Regions from separate parts of the Streptomyces rimosus genome, predicted to be linked through region 2. Evidence: riboswitches for the same ligand, from Rfam matches in the RefSeq annotation. Region 2 holds a riboswitch; the other holds the start of a gene.

Region 1 (7,493 bases), 3.2 Mb from region 2:
CAAGTACGACACCACCGGCTCGCCGCCGACCGCGGCCTGCACCGCCTCGGCCACCAGGGCCGGGTAATAGCCGCTGCGCTCGATCGCCGCGCGCAGCCCTTGGGTCGTCGTACCGGTCTTAGCCATGCGGCCATCTTACGGGGCGTACCGGCCGGGGCGGGTCCGAGCGCCGGTGTCCGGGGCCCGGCCCGGTGTTCGGGAACCGGCCGCGGGTCCGGGCCGCGGTGGTCAGTAGGCGGGCATGCGGCGGGGGCCCAGGTCGGTGGTGGCCGGCGGGCGGGCCAGGCGGACCGTGGCGTCCAGGACGGCGAGGCCGTGGGGTGCGACGACGACCGGCTCCAGGTCGACGCCGACGACCTCGGGGTGGTCGTCGACCAGCCGGGAGACCCGCAGCAGCAGGTCCTCCAGCGCCGCGGTGTCCACCGGCTGGCTGCCACGCCAGCCGAACAGCAGGGGCGCGGTGCGGATGGAGCGTATCTGCTCGGCGACGTCGCGGTCGGTGGCCGGGATGAGGCGGTGCGCGGTGTCGCCGAGGAGCTGCGAGGGGGCGCCGGCCAGGCCGAAGGAGAGGACGGCGCCGGCGGCCGGGTCGATGGCGGCGCGGATGACCGTGTCGACGCCGCGCGGCACCATCGACTGGACGACCGGGCGCAGCTCCGCCGGTTTGCCGAGGAAGTCGGTCAGCTCCGCGTAGGCGCGGCGCAGCTCGGCCTCGCCGGGCAGGTCGAGGCGGACGCCGCCGAGGTCGGGGCGGTGGCGCAGATGGGGTGCGGTGGTCTTCAGGGCGACGGGGTAGCCCAGGCGGGCGGCGGCGCGTACGGCGGTGTCGGGGTCGGGGGCCGGGTGGGCGGGGCGTACGTGGATGCCGTAGCGGGCCAGGAGGGCGTGGGCGTCGTCGGCGGGGAGCGGGACGGAGCGGGTGATGTCGGCGTGCCGCGCGAGCTCGTCGAGGAGCCGGTCGATGTCTTCGCCCGCGGCGGTCTCCTCGATGTCCTCGTACTCCGGGACGCGGCCCGGGTCGGCAGAGTCCCGGCGCCACTTGGCGTACCGCACGGCCTGGGCGAGCGAGCGGACGGCGCGCTCGGCGGCCGGATAGACCGGTATGAGCGGGGCGGGCGGGGGGCCGTCGGGCGTGCCGGACGGGGGCTGCTGGGCTTCCGCGGGGGCCGTCGGGGCGGCGGCCGGTGGCGGGGCGGCGAGCGCGTCGGCGAGGGCGTCCATGGCCAGGTGGACGACGGTGACCGGCTTGGCGGGCACCGCCGACGCGGTGGCCTCGCGGAGCGCGGCGGCGAGGTCGGCGCCCTCGCCCGGGGAGGCGACGCCTTCCTCCCCCACCCAGGGGATGGCCGTGACGACGACGGCGTCGCAGAGGCCGTTGGCCAGGGCGGCGGACAGGGCCGTGCAGAAGTCCGCCGGGGTGGCCGCGGGGGCGAGGACGTGGGGGCGCAGCGGGCGCAGACCTTCGGTGAGGCAGGCGTCGTACGTCAGCAGGGCGAGCGCTTCGGAGTTGCCGAGGATGGCGACGCGGGGGCCGCCCGGCAGCGGCTGGGAGGCCAGCAGCAGCCCGGCGTCGGCCATCTCCGTGACGGTGTCCACGCGGATCACGCCGGCCTGGCGCATCAGGGCGGAGACCGTGCTGTCGGGGATGCGGACCGTGGGGACGGTGTGGCCGAGCGGGGCGGTGCCGGTGTGGCGGGCGCCCTTGGCGACGACGACGGGCTTGACGGCGGAGGTCCGGCGGGCCAGGCGCATGAACTTGCGGGGGTCGCCGATCGACTCCAGGTAGAGGATCGCGACGTCGGTGGCCGGGTCGTCGTACCAGTACTGGAGCAGGTCGTTGCCGGAGAGGTCGGCGCGGTTGCCGGCGGACAGGAAGGTGGAGATGCCGGCGATCGAGCCGTCGCCGGGGCCGCGCCGGTGCAGGCCGCTGAGGAGGGCGATGCCGATGGCGCCGGACTGGGTGAACAGGCCGATGCGCCCGGCGCCGGGCATCTGCGGGGCGAGCGAGGCGTTCAGCCGGACCTCGGGGGCGGTGTTGATCAGGCCGAAGGCGTTCGGGCCGATCAGGCGCATGCCGTACGAGCGGGCCTGGCGCAGCAGGGCGCGCTGCCGCTCGCGGCCCTCGGGCCCGGACTCGGCGTACCCGGAGGAGAGGATCACCAGGCCGCGCACGCCGTGCTCGCCGCAGTCCCGGACCACGCCGGGGACCTGGGCGGCGGGCACCGCGAGCACCGCGAGATCGACGGGCTCGGGGATCTCGGCCACCGAGCGGTGGCCGGGCACGCCCTCGGGGTCGAGGCGGGTGCCGCCCTCGGGGAAGGCGTGGTTGACCGCGTAGACCCGGCCCGTGAAGCCGGAGTCGCGGAGGTTGCGCAGGACGGAGCGGCCGACGCCGCCGGGGGCGCGGCCGGTGCCGACGACGGCGACCGAGCCGGGCGCGAGGAGGCGCTGTACGGAGCGGGCCTCGGCGCGCTGCTCGCGGCCGCGCATGACGGCCATGGACTGCTCGGTGGGCTCCAGGTCGAACTCCAGGCGCACCACACCGTCTTCGAAGGTGCGCTGCTGGGTGTACCCGGCGTCCGTGAAAACCTTGATCATTTTGGTGTTGGCGGGCAGCACCTCGGCGGCGAACCGGCGGATGCCGCGCTCGCGGGCGACCGCGGCGATGTGCTCCAGGAGCGCGGAGGCCACGCCGCGGCCCTGGTGGGCGTCCTGCACCAGGAAGGCGACCTCGGCCTGGTCGTCGCCGGGCTCCTTGGCGGGGCGGCCACGCTCGTCGATGCGGTCGTAGCGGACGGTGGCGATGAACTCGCCGCCGACGGTGGCGGCCAGGCCGACCCGGTCCACGTAGTCGTGGTGGGTGAAGCGGTGCACGTCGCGGTCGGACAGGCGCGGGTAGGGCGCGAAGAAGCGGTAGTACTTCGACTCGTCCGAGACCTGTTCGTAGAAGGAGACCAGGCGCTCGGCGTCGTCGGGGGCGATGGGGCGGATACGGGCGGTGCCGCCGTCGCGCAGCACGACATCGGCTTCCCAGTGGGCCGGGTAGACGCTGGCGCTGTCCGACGTGCTGTGCATGGGGCACAGCGTACGACCCGCCACCGACAACCGGCTCGGCGCGCGCCGCCGCGGGGGTCCGGCGCGGGGGTCCGGGCGGGCCGGGACGCGGCAGGCGGTTCCGGATGGCGGACGTTCCGGCCGTACATCCGTGGCCGGCCGGTACCGTGCCGACGGCCGGTGGCGCACCCCGCCACGGCCTGCCGGAGCACTCCCGGCATCATGAGACACTGGTCTAGACAACTTCGACGACTTGAAGGGCAACACCATGGCTGAGCGCCGCGTCAATGTCGGTTGGGCCGAGGGTCTGCACGCCCGCCCCGCCTCGATCTTCGTTCGTGCTGCCACCGCCTCCGGGGTTCCGGTGACGATCGCCAAGGCCGACGGCAACCCGGTCAACGCGGCCTCCATGCTGGCCGTGCTGGGCCTGGGCGCCCAGGGCGGCGAGGAGATCGTGCTGGCCTCCGACGCCGAGGGCGCCGACGCCGCGCTCGACCGTCTCGCCAAGCTGGTCGCCGAGGGCCTCGAGGAGCTCCCGGAGACCGTCTGAACCGCTTCGCGGATCGAGGTGCGCGCGGCCCCGCCGCGGTGACCGGGTGGACCGGCGCCGGGCGGGGCCGTTGCTTTTGCCTTCTCGCGCGTTCGATACGGCCCTGAGGGCCGTACCGCGATACCGGGTGGGGTTTTACCTCGATACGGCGTGCGGCCTTATCGACTGCCGCGCGCCGGAATCGGGCAGGCCCGGCCAAAGAATTACGTACGGCAATTCACCGCAGCTCGCGATTTCCGGGGCGCACGATTTCCCGAGCGCTCCCCACCCGCGTTACTGCTGCCCTGCCGAAGAATCCGTGTCCCGCTCTTGTATACGGCGGATGTGTTAATTCCGTTCGCTCACCGTGTTGACGGGCTGTTTCGGGTTCCTCACGGCCGGGCCCGGCACGTCGGCCCGCAGCGTGTACGCCCCGCGCGACCGCTCGACATGCGCCGCCATCAGGGCGCGCGCCCGCTCCGCGTCGCCCCGGCCCACCGCGTCCAGCACCGCGCCGTACTCCTCCCAGGAGCGCTCCTCGCGGGCCGGGGGCTCGACCGCGTACATCCACTCGATCTTGCGCCGGAGCTGGGTGAGGAGCGCCGCCAGGCTCGCGCTGCCGGACGCCTGGGCGAGCGTCTCGTGGAACCAGCCGTCCAGTTGGCGCAGCTCGGCGCGCTGGCCGTGCCGGGCGCGCTCCCGGCCCAGCCGGACGATGCCGCGCAGCACCTTCAGGTGCGCGGCGGTGCGGCGGGCGGCGGCGCGGGCCGCGCCCAGCGGCTCCAGCAGGCCGCGGATGTCCAGGAGGTCGGCCGCCTCGCGCTCCGTGAGCGCGGCCACGCAGGCGCCCGCGTGGTGCCGGATGGTGACGAAACCCTCGGACTCCAGCGTGCGCAGCGCCTCGCGCACGGGGACGCGGGAGACGCCGTACCGGCCGGCCAGCAGTTCCTCGATCAGCCGGCTGCCCGGCGGGAGGACGCCGGATACGATGTCGTCCCGGATCGCCGTGCACACCGCGTGCGCGGAAATATGGCCTCGCATCGTCCGTGCCTCCGCCGTCATTCCCGGGAAACGTCCGCCTATTGCCGCCGGGCGGCGGCATTCGTCGTGACTCTATTCGACGGGGACGGGATTTCCGACGGCCACGGCGCATTCATGGATATTTTTTGGCCAGCCGGAAAACCCGGCACCGACGGGCCGCGGTTCCGCAAACGCCGGTGCCCCGGCCGCGAGGGCCGGGGCACCGGGTGGGGACGGGTGTACGTCAGACGTTGACGCCGTGCGAGCGCAGGTAGGCGACCGGGTCCATGTCGGAGCCATACTCGGCCGAGGTGCGGGCCTCGAAGTGCAGGTGCGGCCCGGTGGTGTTGCCGGTGTTGCCCGACAGGGCGATCTGCTGGCCCGGCGTGACGGTCTGGCCGACCGAGACGCTGATGGACGACAGGTGGCCGTACTGGGTGTAGGTGCCGTCGTTCATCTTGATGACGACGTTGTTCCCGTACGCGCCGCCCCAGCCGGCCTCGACGACGGTGCCGGAGCCCACGGCGTGGACGGTGGTCCCGGAGTCGGCGTGGAAGTCGATGCCGGTGTGGCTGCCGGAGGACCACAGGCCGCTGGACGCCTTGTAGCTGGTGGAGACGTAGGAGCCGTCGACGGGGGCGACGTACGTCAGCAGGCGCTTGCGCTCGGCCTCGCGGGCGGCGCGCTCCTCGGCCTCCCGCTGCTTCTTGGCCTCGGCCTCGGCCTTGCGCTTGGCCTCCGCGGCCTGCTGGCGCGCCTCCGCCTCGGCCTTGGCCTGCGCGGCGGCCGCGTCGGCGGCCTCCTGCTGCGCGTCGGCCTGCGCCTCGATCTGCTCGGCGAGCTCGTCACCGAGGACGACGGCCTGGTGGAAGCCGGTGTCGTGGGTGTTCGCCTCGTCCGGGTTGCCCGCCGCCAGTGCCGGGGAGGCGACGGTGGCGACGACGCCGGAGGCGGCGAGCGTGGCTATGCCGGCCAGATTGCGGGTCGCCCGAGCGCTGCGGCTCGGACCACGGTGCTTCCCGGTGCCACGGGTGAACGCCATGGGGTGGCTGTGTCCTTTCCTTCCCTCTCGCCTACCGGGTTAGCTGACGGGTTCGGAGCAGGAAGGTCTCCTACGGGCCCCTCCGGGAAGGCGCCCGATTCACCCCAGGGGACGTGGGTCCCCGGCTCCCCTGGCTCGCGCCGTACGGGGACTCGGCGATGACTGTCCGTGCCGCGGTTGCGGCGGTGATCCCGCGGACAGCCGGATCGACGCTAAACGGGGCCACTTTCGAACGGCAAACAGAACCCCGATTTTGTGCCGTACGCCACACGGTCATCACGCAACCACCCCCCGCAATTGGGACATAAAGAAGATCCAGTGGCACGGGCGCACCACTGGATCCGCTTCATGACATCGCGTCACCCCGGCGGGTCATGACCCGCCGGGGCCGGGCGACGCCCGTGACGGGCCGTCAGCCCTTGACCACCGTCACCTCGCCGATGCCGAGCGCCTTGACGGGCTCCTCGATCTCGGCCGCGTCGCCCACCAGGACGGTCACCAGCCGGTCCACCGGGAAGGCGTTGACGGCCGCGGCGGTCGCCTCGACCGTGCCGGTCCGCGCCAGCCGGACGTACAGCTGCGCCTGGTAGTCGTCCGGGAGCTGCTGCTCGACCTGGTCGGCGAGGGTGCCGGCGACCGCCGCGGCGGTCTCGTACTTCAGGGGCGCGACACCGACCAGGTTCTGGACGGCCACGTCCCGCTCCTCGTCCGTCAGGCCCTCCGCCGCGAGGGTGCGCAGCACCTTCCACAGGTCCTCCAGCGCCGGACCGGTGGAGGCGGTGTCCACCGAGCCGCTGATGGCGAGCATCGCGGCGCCGTCGCCGTCGGCCGAGGAGCGCAGCACCTGGCCGAAGGCGCGCACCCCGTAGGTGTAGCCCTTCTCCTCGCGCAGCACCCGGTCCAGGCGGGAGGTGAGGGTGCCGCCGAGGCAGTACGTTCCGAGGACCTGCGCGGGCCAGACGCGGTCGTGCCGGTCCGGGCCGATGCGGCCGATGAGCAGCTGGGTCTGTACGGCGCCGGGGCGGTCGACGATCACCACGCGGCCGGTGTCGTCGGCCGAGATCGGGCTGGCCTTGACCGGCTCGGCGGGCGAACCCGTCCACGTGCCGAGGCTCTCCGCCAGGGCCGCGTCCACGTCGACGCCTGTGAAGTCGCCGACGATGACGGCGGTGGCCGTGGCGGGGCGGACGTGGGCCTCGTAGAAGGCGCGGACGGCCGCCGCGTCGATACGGGAGACGGTCTCCTCGGTGCCCTGGCGCGGCCGGGACATCCGCGAGTCGGCCGGGAACAGCTCCTTGGACAGGGCCATCGCGGCGCGCCGGGCCGGGTTGGCCAGCTCGTGCGGGATCTCGTCGAGGCGGTTGCGCACCAGGCGCTCGACCTCGCTGTCCGGGAAGGCCGGGGCGCGCAGGGCGTCGGCGAGCAGGCCGAGCGCCTTGTCCAGCCGGGAGGCCGGGACCTCCAGGGAGACACGGACGCCGGGGTGGTCGGCGTGCGAGTCCAGGGTGGCGCCGCAGCGCTCCAGCTCGGCGGCGAACTGCTCGGCGTCGTGCTTGTCGGTGCCCTCGGACAGGGCCCGCGCCATGATCGTGGCGACGCCGTCCAGGCCCTCGGGCTCGGCCTCCAGGGGCGCGACGATGTCGATCTCGACGGCGACGACCTGCTGGCCGGGGCGGTGGCTGCGCAGGACCGTCAGGCCGTTGGGCAGCTGCGCCCGCTCGGGGGCGGGGAACGCCCACGGCTTGGGCTCGCCGCCGGCCGGCTGCGGATGGAAGGTCATCGTGCTGCTGACGGCGTCGCTCACTGGGCCGCCTCCTCGTCGTTGTCCTCGGCGGCGGTCGGCTCGGT
Region 2 (7,493 bases):
CGTCCTCCAGGCGCGGGGCCGTTTCGACGACGTCCGGCTGCCCGCAGGGGCAGCGGTGCGCGATGGCGCGCAGGCCGCGCGGCGGGCGGCCGAGCTGTTCCTTGAAGGCCGCGATGTCCGCCTCGGTCGGTTCGGTGCGCTCGGTCTGCGGCGGGGGCATGCGGTGTTCAGACACGGACATGATGCTTTCGGTTGTGTGGTGGTGCCGGGCTGGTGGGCGGGGCCGGGGCGGCTCAGGTGCCTTGGCCAGGCTACTTGTCGGCGGCGTCGAGGCCGTTCCAGATGTTGTCGTACCAGGGCCGTTCCGCGGCGCCCTGGCCCGTGCGCCGCTTCCCGTCGCCGGAGCCGTCCTGGACGATGTAGCCGGTCTCCCCCGGCATGACGTAGTGCAGGTGCAGCCGGGCCTGCTGCCGTACGTACTCGGGGTCCTGCCAGCGGGCCTTCTCGTCGCGCAGCTCGTCGGCGCGCTGCCCGGCCCGCTCGGCCTGGCGGCGCTGGTCGGCGATCTCGGTGCGCTGCGAGAGGTACTGCCGGGTGGGGTAGGCGAGGGCGACGACCAGCGAGCACAGGACCAGGGCGAGCAGCGCCGCGCGGCCGGTCAGGCGGCCGCGGCGGCGCGGGCGGGCGCGCTGGACGCGGGCGGCGGCCTGCTCGCCGAGCGCCTTGAGCCGGGTCGCGGTGGAGAACCGTTCCGCGGACACGTCGCCCTCCCTGGGTGAGCGGCCCGGACCGGTGCGGCCCGGAGCACGTACGTCCCCGGCAACGGTACGGGACCGCCGCCGGGGACGTACGTCATTGACTGCCGCCGGGGCCGCGCGGCCCCGGGCGGATCAGTCCATTCAGCCCTTGCTGTGCTTGTCAGTCCGCGAAGCGCTGTGCCTACTGGTCCGCAAAGCGGAACCGCGGGAAGGCGGAGCGGCCCGCGTACACCGCCGCGTCGTCGAGGATCTCCTCGATGCGCAGCAGCTGGTTGTACTTGGCGACGCGCTCGGAGCGGGCCGGGGCGCCGGTCTTGATCTGGCCGCAGTTGGTGGCGACGGCCAGGTCGGCGATGGTGACGTCCTCGGTCTCGCCGGAGCGGTGCGACATCATGCACTTGAAGCCGTTGCGCTGGGCCAGCTCGACGGCGTCCAGGGTCTCGGTCAGCGAACCGATCTGGTTGACCTTGACCAGCAGGGCGTTGGCGGAGCCCTCCTCGATGCCGCGGGCCAGGCGCTCCGGGTTGGTGACGAACAGGTCGTCGCCGACCAGCTGCACCTTGGTGCCCAGGCGGTCGGTGATGACCTTCCAGCCGTCCCAGTCGTCCTCGAACAGCGGGTCCTCGATGGAGACCAGCGGGTAGGCGTCGACCAGCTCCGCGTAGTACGCGGTCATCTGCTCGGCGGTGCGCTGCTGGCCCTCGAACTCGTAGACGCCGTCCTTGTAGAACTCGGAGGCGGCGACGTCCAGCGCGAGCGCGATGTCCTGGCCGGGGGTGTAGCCGGCCTCCTTGATGGCCTCCAGGATGAGGTCCAGGGCCTCGCGGTTGGAGCCGAGGTTCGGGGCGAAGCCGCCCTCGTCGCCCAGGCCGGTGGCCAGGCCCTTGCCCTTGAGCACCTTCTTGAGGGTGTGGTAGACCTCGGCGCCCCAGCGCAGGGCCTCGGAGAAGGACTCCGCGCCGATCGGGGCGATCATGAACTCCTGGATGTCCACGTTGGAGTCGGCGTGCGAGCCGCCGTTCAGGATGTTCATCATCGGGACCGGCAGCACGTGGGCGTTCGGGCCGCCCAGGTAGCGGAACAGCGGCAGGTCGCTGGCCTCGGAGGCGGCGTGCGCGACGGCCAGGGAGACGCCCAGGATGGCGTTGGCGCCGAGCGAGCCCTTGTTGTCGGTGGCGTCCAGGTCGAACATGGCCTGGTCGATCAGGCGCTGCTCGGTGGCGTCGTAGCCGACCAGCTCCGGGCCGATCTGCTCGATGACCGCGAGGACGGCCTTCTCCACGCCCTTGCCCAGGTAGCGGTTCGGGTCCCCGTCCCGCAGCTCGATGGCCTCGAAGGCGCCGGTGGAGGCGCCGGACGGGACGGCGGCACGGCCGGTGCTGCCGTCGTCGAGGCCGACCTCGACCTCGACCGTGGGATTGCCTCGCGAGTCGAGGATCTCGCGAGCTACGACGACGTCGATGGACGGCACGTTGTCTCCTTCATGGGTGTCTGGAGTTCTGCAGCACGAGCCTAACGGCCTCCCGGGGTTCCGCTCGCCGCCAGCCCGGCCCTTGGGACGAATACACCCGCAAAGCCCCTGTTCACGGGACGTACGGGCGCAATGTTCGCTGAACGGGGAAGTGGGCGCGTGGGTGGTACGGGCCCACGGCGGGGCCGGGCGGCCGGCGGGGAAATGGAGAAGCCCCGCCGCGGCGCGTGCGGGGGTTCACACGCCGTGGCGGGGCGGTCTCACGGGATGAGCGGATTCCCGGTGTGAGCGGCCCGGCCCCGGGCGCGTGCCGTTCCGTACATACCGCCGTACGTACGGGGCGACACGGTCACCCGGGGGCCGTCAGGTTTCAGCGGGCTCAGACGGCCAGCTTCTGACCCGGGAAGATCAGGTTGGGGTTGCCGCCGATGACGGACTTGTTGTTCTCGTAGACCGACTTCCAGTTGGTGCCGTGGGAAGCGGCGATCTTGGCGAGGGTGTCACCGGACTTGACGGTGTAGTTGCCCTTGGGGTTCGACTTCGGCGTCGACTTGTGGGACGGGGCCGGGGTCTTGCGGGCCAGCTCCTCGCCCTGCTTACGGGCCTCGGAGCGCGAGGAGTGCTGCGGCGCCGAGTAGGAGCGCTGCGACTTGTAGGACTTGTGGGAGCCCTGCGAGGAGGAGCCGCCCTCGGCCGTGGCGTTCGAGTTGCCCTTGCCCAGGTGGCCGCCGGCGCAGGTCCAGGCGCCCGGGCCCTGGATGGCGAGCAGGCGCTCGGCCGCGGCGATCTGCTGGCTCTTGGAGGCCATGTCGGCGCGCGGGGCGTACTTGGTGCCGCCGGCGGCCTTCCAGCTGGAGTTGGTGAACTGCAGGCCACCGTAGTAGCCGTTGCCGGTGTTGATCGACCAGTTGCCGCCGGACTCGCACTGGGCGACGGCGTCCCAGTTGTTCGCGGCGGAGGCAGAGGTGGCGCCCATCAGCGGGACGGCCACAGCGGCACCGGCGACGCCGGCCAGCGTGGCGACGCGGACGGCCTTGGACGGACGGCGGTGCTTGCCCTTGGAGTTCAGCATGGTTCGTTTCCTCACCGACGCCTACGAGGTGAGCTGTCGGGTTCGGGCTGTGAGTGGCCCGGCCGCGTGAACCTCCACGCGGCTTCACCCCAAGCCGGCTGTCCCGCTTCCGCGGGCGGGGCCGGCGACTTACCTTGGGTCCCCCGCTCCTGCCTTCGGCGCTGTCGCGACGTATGACCTCCGGCCACCGGCAGGATTCGGCGTGTGGCTGAAGGGCCCGCTTTGGCGAGCGATGAAGACGGTAAACACGAACGGCCCGCCGGTTCAAACCCCTACATCTGAGGCCAGTTGGCCCTCAGACATCACAGGATCATTACATTTCCGCAGGTCGTCGCAGGTTTGGAAACAACGGACAGGGCGGACGGCGGGTTGCCGAACGAGATCCATGTCTCACTTTCACCAAACCGGGTAATTGCTCATGAACCGCTCGGTTCGGCGGTCACATCAAGGCGCTGGCCAGGGTGAATGAGGTCCGGATCGCCCCCGATGACACCTTTGTTGGCTTTGTACAGCGCCGGCCAGCCCCCGGAGACCCCGCGGTCCTCGGCGATCGCTGACAGGTTGTCACCCGGCCGCACGGTGTAGTCGCCGGGCGACGCCGGGTCCGTACGGTGCGCGTCGCCGCCGCGCGACGGGTGCTCCCCGTCCCGTCGGCCCGCGTCACCCGCGCCTCCGGTGCCCGTGGCGGGCCCCTCGTCCTCGCTGGGCTTGCCGCGGTGCTTGCCGCCCTGGGACGGGGGCGTGGTGGGGTCCGTGGCCTTGTCGCCGCCGGGAGTGGCCGGGTCCTGCGTACGGCCCGTACCGGACGGGTCCGGCGTACGGGACGCGTCGCCGCTGCCGGACGGGTCGGTCGGCGACGGCTTCGGCTCCGGGGTCCGCGTGCCGCCGGGCTCGGGGGTTCTGGACGGCGCGCCGGAGCCGGAGGGCGACGGCTCGGCCGGAGTGGAAGGGGAGGGCTTGGAGGAGGGGGTCGAGGAGGAGGGCTCCGGCGACGGGGTGGTGCCCGGGTCCACGTCCGGCTTGCCCCCGCCCTTCTTGAGCCCCGCGTTCACCGCGCAGCTCGGCCAGGTGTCCGGCCCCCGCGCGGCGAGGATCGACTCGGCGACGGCTATCTGCTGCGAGCGGCTGGCCAGGTCGGGGCGCGAGGCGTACGCCGCGCCGCCGTTCGTGTCCCACATCTCCTGGGTCAACTGCAGGCCGCCGTAGAACCCGTTGCCGGAGTTGGCGCTCCACACGCCGCCGCTCTCGCACTGTGCGACCCGGTCCCAGGTGGCGGCGTCGGCCGCCTGCGCGTCGGCGGTGGCGAGCAGGGGCATGGCGAGGGCGCCGCCGACGGCTCCCGCCGTGACGAAGATGGCCGGAGCCTGACGGGGGCGACGGTGTCGGCCGGTCCCGGAGCGCATGCGGTTGCCTTTCGAGCGGCGGTTGAGTTGTCGTCGAAAGGCCGGGACCGTGGGCCGCACGGCCCGCCCCGGCCTTTCAGACGGATGAAAGTAGCGGTGCGGCCCGCTCGTCACAAGCCGGTGTAGCGGAGATCACGCTCAGGTCACGGCCTGACGTGGCGTCACTTCCGTACGGGAGGTGGCGTCACTTCCGCACAAGCGGAACCGTCACTTCCGTACGGGCGTGAACTCCACCGGCAGGGCCCGCAGCCCTCGCATGATCAGCCCGCCGCGCCACCGCAGATCGTCCGGGTCGGCGGCGAGTGCCAGGTCCGGCAGCCGGGTCAGCAGCGTGGCGATGGCGGCCTGGCCTTCGAGACGGGCCAGCGGCGCGCCCAGGCAGTAGTGGATGCCGTGGCCGTATCCGAGGTGCTGATTGTCGCGGCGGCGCAGGTCCAGTACGTCCGGTTCCGCGAAGCGCCGCGGGTCGCGGTCGGCGGCGGCGAGCACGACCAGGACCGGATCTCCCTCGGCGATGCGCTGCCCGCCCAGGGTCAGGTCCCGGGTCGCGAAGCGCCAGGTGGCCAGCTCGACCGGGCCGTCGTAGCGCAGCAGCTCCTCGACCCCGGCGGCGAGCAGCTCCGTATCGCCCGCCGCAGCGGCCTTCTGGAGCAGTGCGCGCTGGTCAGGGTGGCGCAGCAGCTGGTACACGCCGTTGCCGATGAGATTGACGGTGGTCTCGAAGCCCGCGAACAGCAGGATGAAGGCCATCGCGGCGGCCTCGTTCTCCGTCAGGTGCTCGCCGTGGTCGGAGGCGCGGATCAGGCCGGAGATGAGGTCGTCGGCCCCTTCCTCCCCCAGGGCCTCGCGCTTGCGGTGGATCAGCTCGGCGAGGTAGCCGCGCATCTTCTTCACCGACCGGGCGACGCCGCCGCGCGGCCCGCCGCCGTGCCGGATCATCATCCCGGCCCAGTCGCGGAAGTCGTCCTGGTCCTCGCGCGGGACACCGAGCAGATCGCAGATGGCGTAGATGGGGAGCGGGAAGGCGAACTCGTGGATGAGATCGGCCTCGCCGCGCTCCGCGAAGGAGTCGATCAGCGCGTCGGTCAGTTCCTGTACGCGCGGCGCGAACCGGGCGATGCGGCGCGGGGTGAAGGCTTTGGAGACCAGGCGGCGCAGCCGGGTGTGGTCCGGTGGGTCGATGTTGAGCAGGTGCGTCATCAGGTTGGCGCCCCGCTCGCCGGGGATGCCGACCTTGCCCTTGCCGTGCGCGGCCTCGCTGTGGTGCACCGGGTTCTTCGACAGCCGGGTGTCGGCGAGCGCCTGCCGCGCGTCCGCGTACCGGGTCACCAGCCAGGCTTCGACACCGCTGGGCAGCCGGGTGCGGTGTACGGGCGCGTGCTCGCGCAGCCAGGCGTACGCCGGGTACGGGTCGGCGGCGAACTCCCACGTGAACAGTTCCGGACAGGGCGGGACGGCCGCCGGTCCGTGGCCGGACACGGGGCAGGCCGTGCCGGGCGCGGCGGGGGCCGCGGGCTGTTCATCGGAGGGGGGCGGGGTCTGCTGGCGCACCCCTCGACGTTAACCCCCGCCGAACGAGCCGCTGTGCCCCTCCTGCCAGCGCTTGCGCTCCCGGTCCTGGTCCTCGCCGTGGCGGGTGGGCGCGTTGCCGTAGTCGGGCAGCTCGTGCGGGGTCAGCCGGTGGTCGCCGTCCCGCGGCACCTCGTTGGGGTCGCGCAGTTCGCTCTCGTACCCGGTCGGGTTCTTGGGCGGCGTCGGCTGGGTCTCCGGCTCGGGCGGAGCGGGCTCGCGGTCCCGGCGGCGCCTGCCGTAGACCACGGCGAGGATCAGCCCCAGAACGATGACGATCCCGGCGACCAGCGGACCGGTGCCGACGACCATGTCCCGGGTGAAGTCCACGGCCTGCTGCACGGAGCCGATGTCCTGGGCCGGTGTGGCCGAAGCGATCGTTGCTGTCATTCGACCCGGGTACCCGGGTGGGCGGGGACGATGCGCGGGCGGGGGCCGTAGCGGACCGTCCGGCCGGTACGGGGGCGAAGCCGCAGGTCAGCGGAGGTTTGTCGGGCTGTCGGCCAGATGCCCTGAGCAACCGGACAGCCGATCAGGTGCTTGGAGCAACCGGATCACCGCTCAGGTGCTTTGAGCAGCCGGTACGGCCGGCACCCGGTCCGGGTCGGTACCCGGGTCCGAAGGATCCACCCCCAGCGCCGCCAGAAAGGCCGCCGCCGCGGGCGAGGGCCCCAGCCGGTTCCATACGACGCGTTCGACCCGGGCGGGGGCGCTGTGGACGCGCACCACGCTCAGCCCGGTCAGCTCCGAGGCGAACGCCTGTGGCACCATGCCGATGCCCAGCCCGGCGCGGACCAGCTTGGCCAGGAACTCCACGGTGGTCACCTCGAAGGCCACCTCGGTCGTCAGGCCCGCCGCGCGGAACGCCTCGTCCCGCTGGCGGCGGGCCGCCGAACCGGCCGTGAAGTCCACGAAGGTCTCCTCGGCGAGCCGCGGCAGATCCGTCCACTCCCGGCCCGCCAGCGGGTGGCCCGGCGGTACGACGGCCACCAGCTCGCCGTGGGCCAGCGCCCGCTCCCGTACGCCCTGGCTGCGGGCGCCCGGCACCAGGCCGACGAAGGCGACGTCCAGCGTGCCCTGCCGGACCTGCTCGATCAGCTGCTCGCTCATCTCCATGCGCAGGCTGATCCGCACCTGGGGATAGCGGGCACGGTAGGCGCCCAGCTCGCGGGCCAGGTCGACGGCCGCGACGGTGGAGATCGCGCCCACGGCCAGCCGGCCGCGTACCTCGCCGGCCACCGCCTCCACCTCGGCGCGGGCCCGGTCGGCCGCCTCCAGGG

Evidence for each region. A riboswitch is a leader RNA that binds a small molecule or an ion and turns the genes downstream of it on or off. The one in region 2 is predicted to bind cyclic di-AMP.
Region 1: another riboswitch for cyclic di-AMP. It lies ahead of CP984_RS09880 (M23 family metallopeptidase); the one in region 2 lies ahead of CP984_RS24445 (transglycosylase family protein).

The regions. Positions count from the first base shown of each region.
Region 1 is NZ_CP023688.1:2,446,794-2,454,286, forward strand. Features, by position in the region: gene CP984_RS09860 (DUF5998 family protein) at 1-126, opposite strand, end outside; gene CP984_RS09865 (bifunctional acetate--CoA ligase family protein/GNAT family N-acetyltransferase) at 229-3,075, opposite strand; gene CP984_RS09870 (HPr family phosphocarrier protein) at 3,323-3,604, shown strand; gene CP984_RS09875 (GntR family transcriptional regulator) at 3,932-4,624, opposite strand; gene CP984_RS09880 (M23 family metallopeptidase) at 4,848-5,645, opposite strand; cyclic di-AMP (ydaO/yuaA leader) riboswitch at 5,659-5,813, opposite strand; gene CP984_RS43000 (hypothetical protein) at 5,858-5,995, opposite strand; gene CP984_RS09885 (M16 family metallopeptidase) at 6,058-7,425, opposite strand; gene CP984_RS09890 (M16 family metallopeptidase) at 7,446-7,493, opposite strand, start outside.
Region 2 is NZ_CP023688.1:5,630,125-5,637,617, reverse strand. Features, by position in the region: gene CP984_RS24460 (DUF501 domain-containing protein) at 1-160, opposite strand, end outside; gene CP984_RS24455 (FtsB family cell division protein) at 252-701, opposite strand; gene eno (phosphopyruvate hydratase) at 880-2,169, opposite strand; gene CP984_RS24445 (transglycosylase family protein) at 2,549-3,241, opposite strand; cyclic di-AMP (ydaO/yuaA leader) riboswitch at 3,245-3,412, opposite strand; gene CP984_RS24440 (LysM peptidoglycan-binding domain-containing protein) at 3,658-4,644, opposite strand; gene CP984_RS24435 (cytochrome P450 family protein) at 4,852-6,123, opposite strand; gene CP984_RS24430 (DUF6479 family protein) at 6,205-6,603, opposite strand; gene CP984_RS24425 (LysR family transcriptional regulator) at 6,775-7,493, opposite strand, start outside.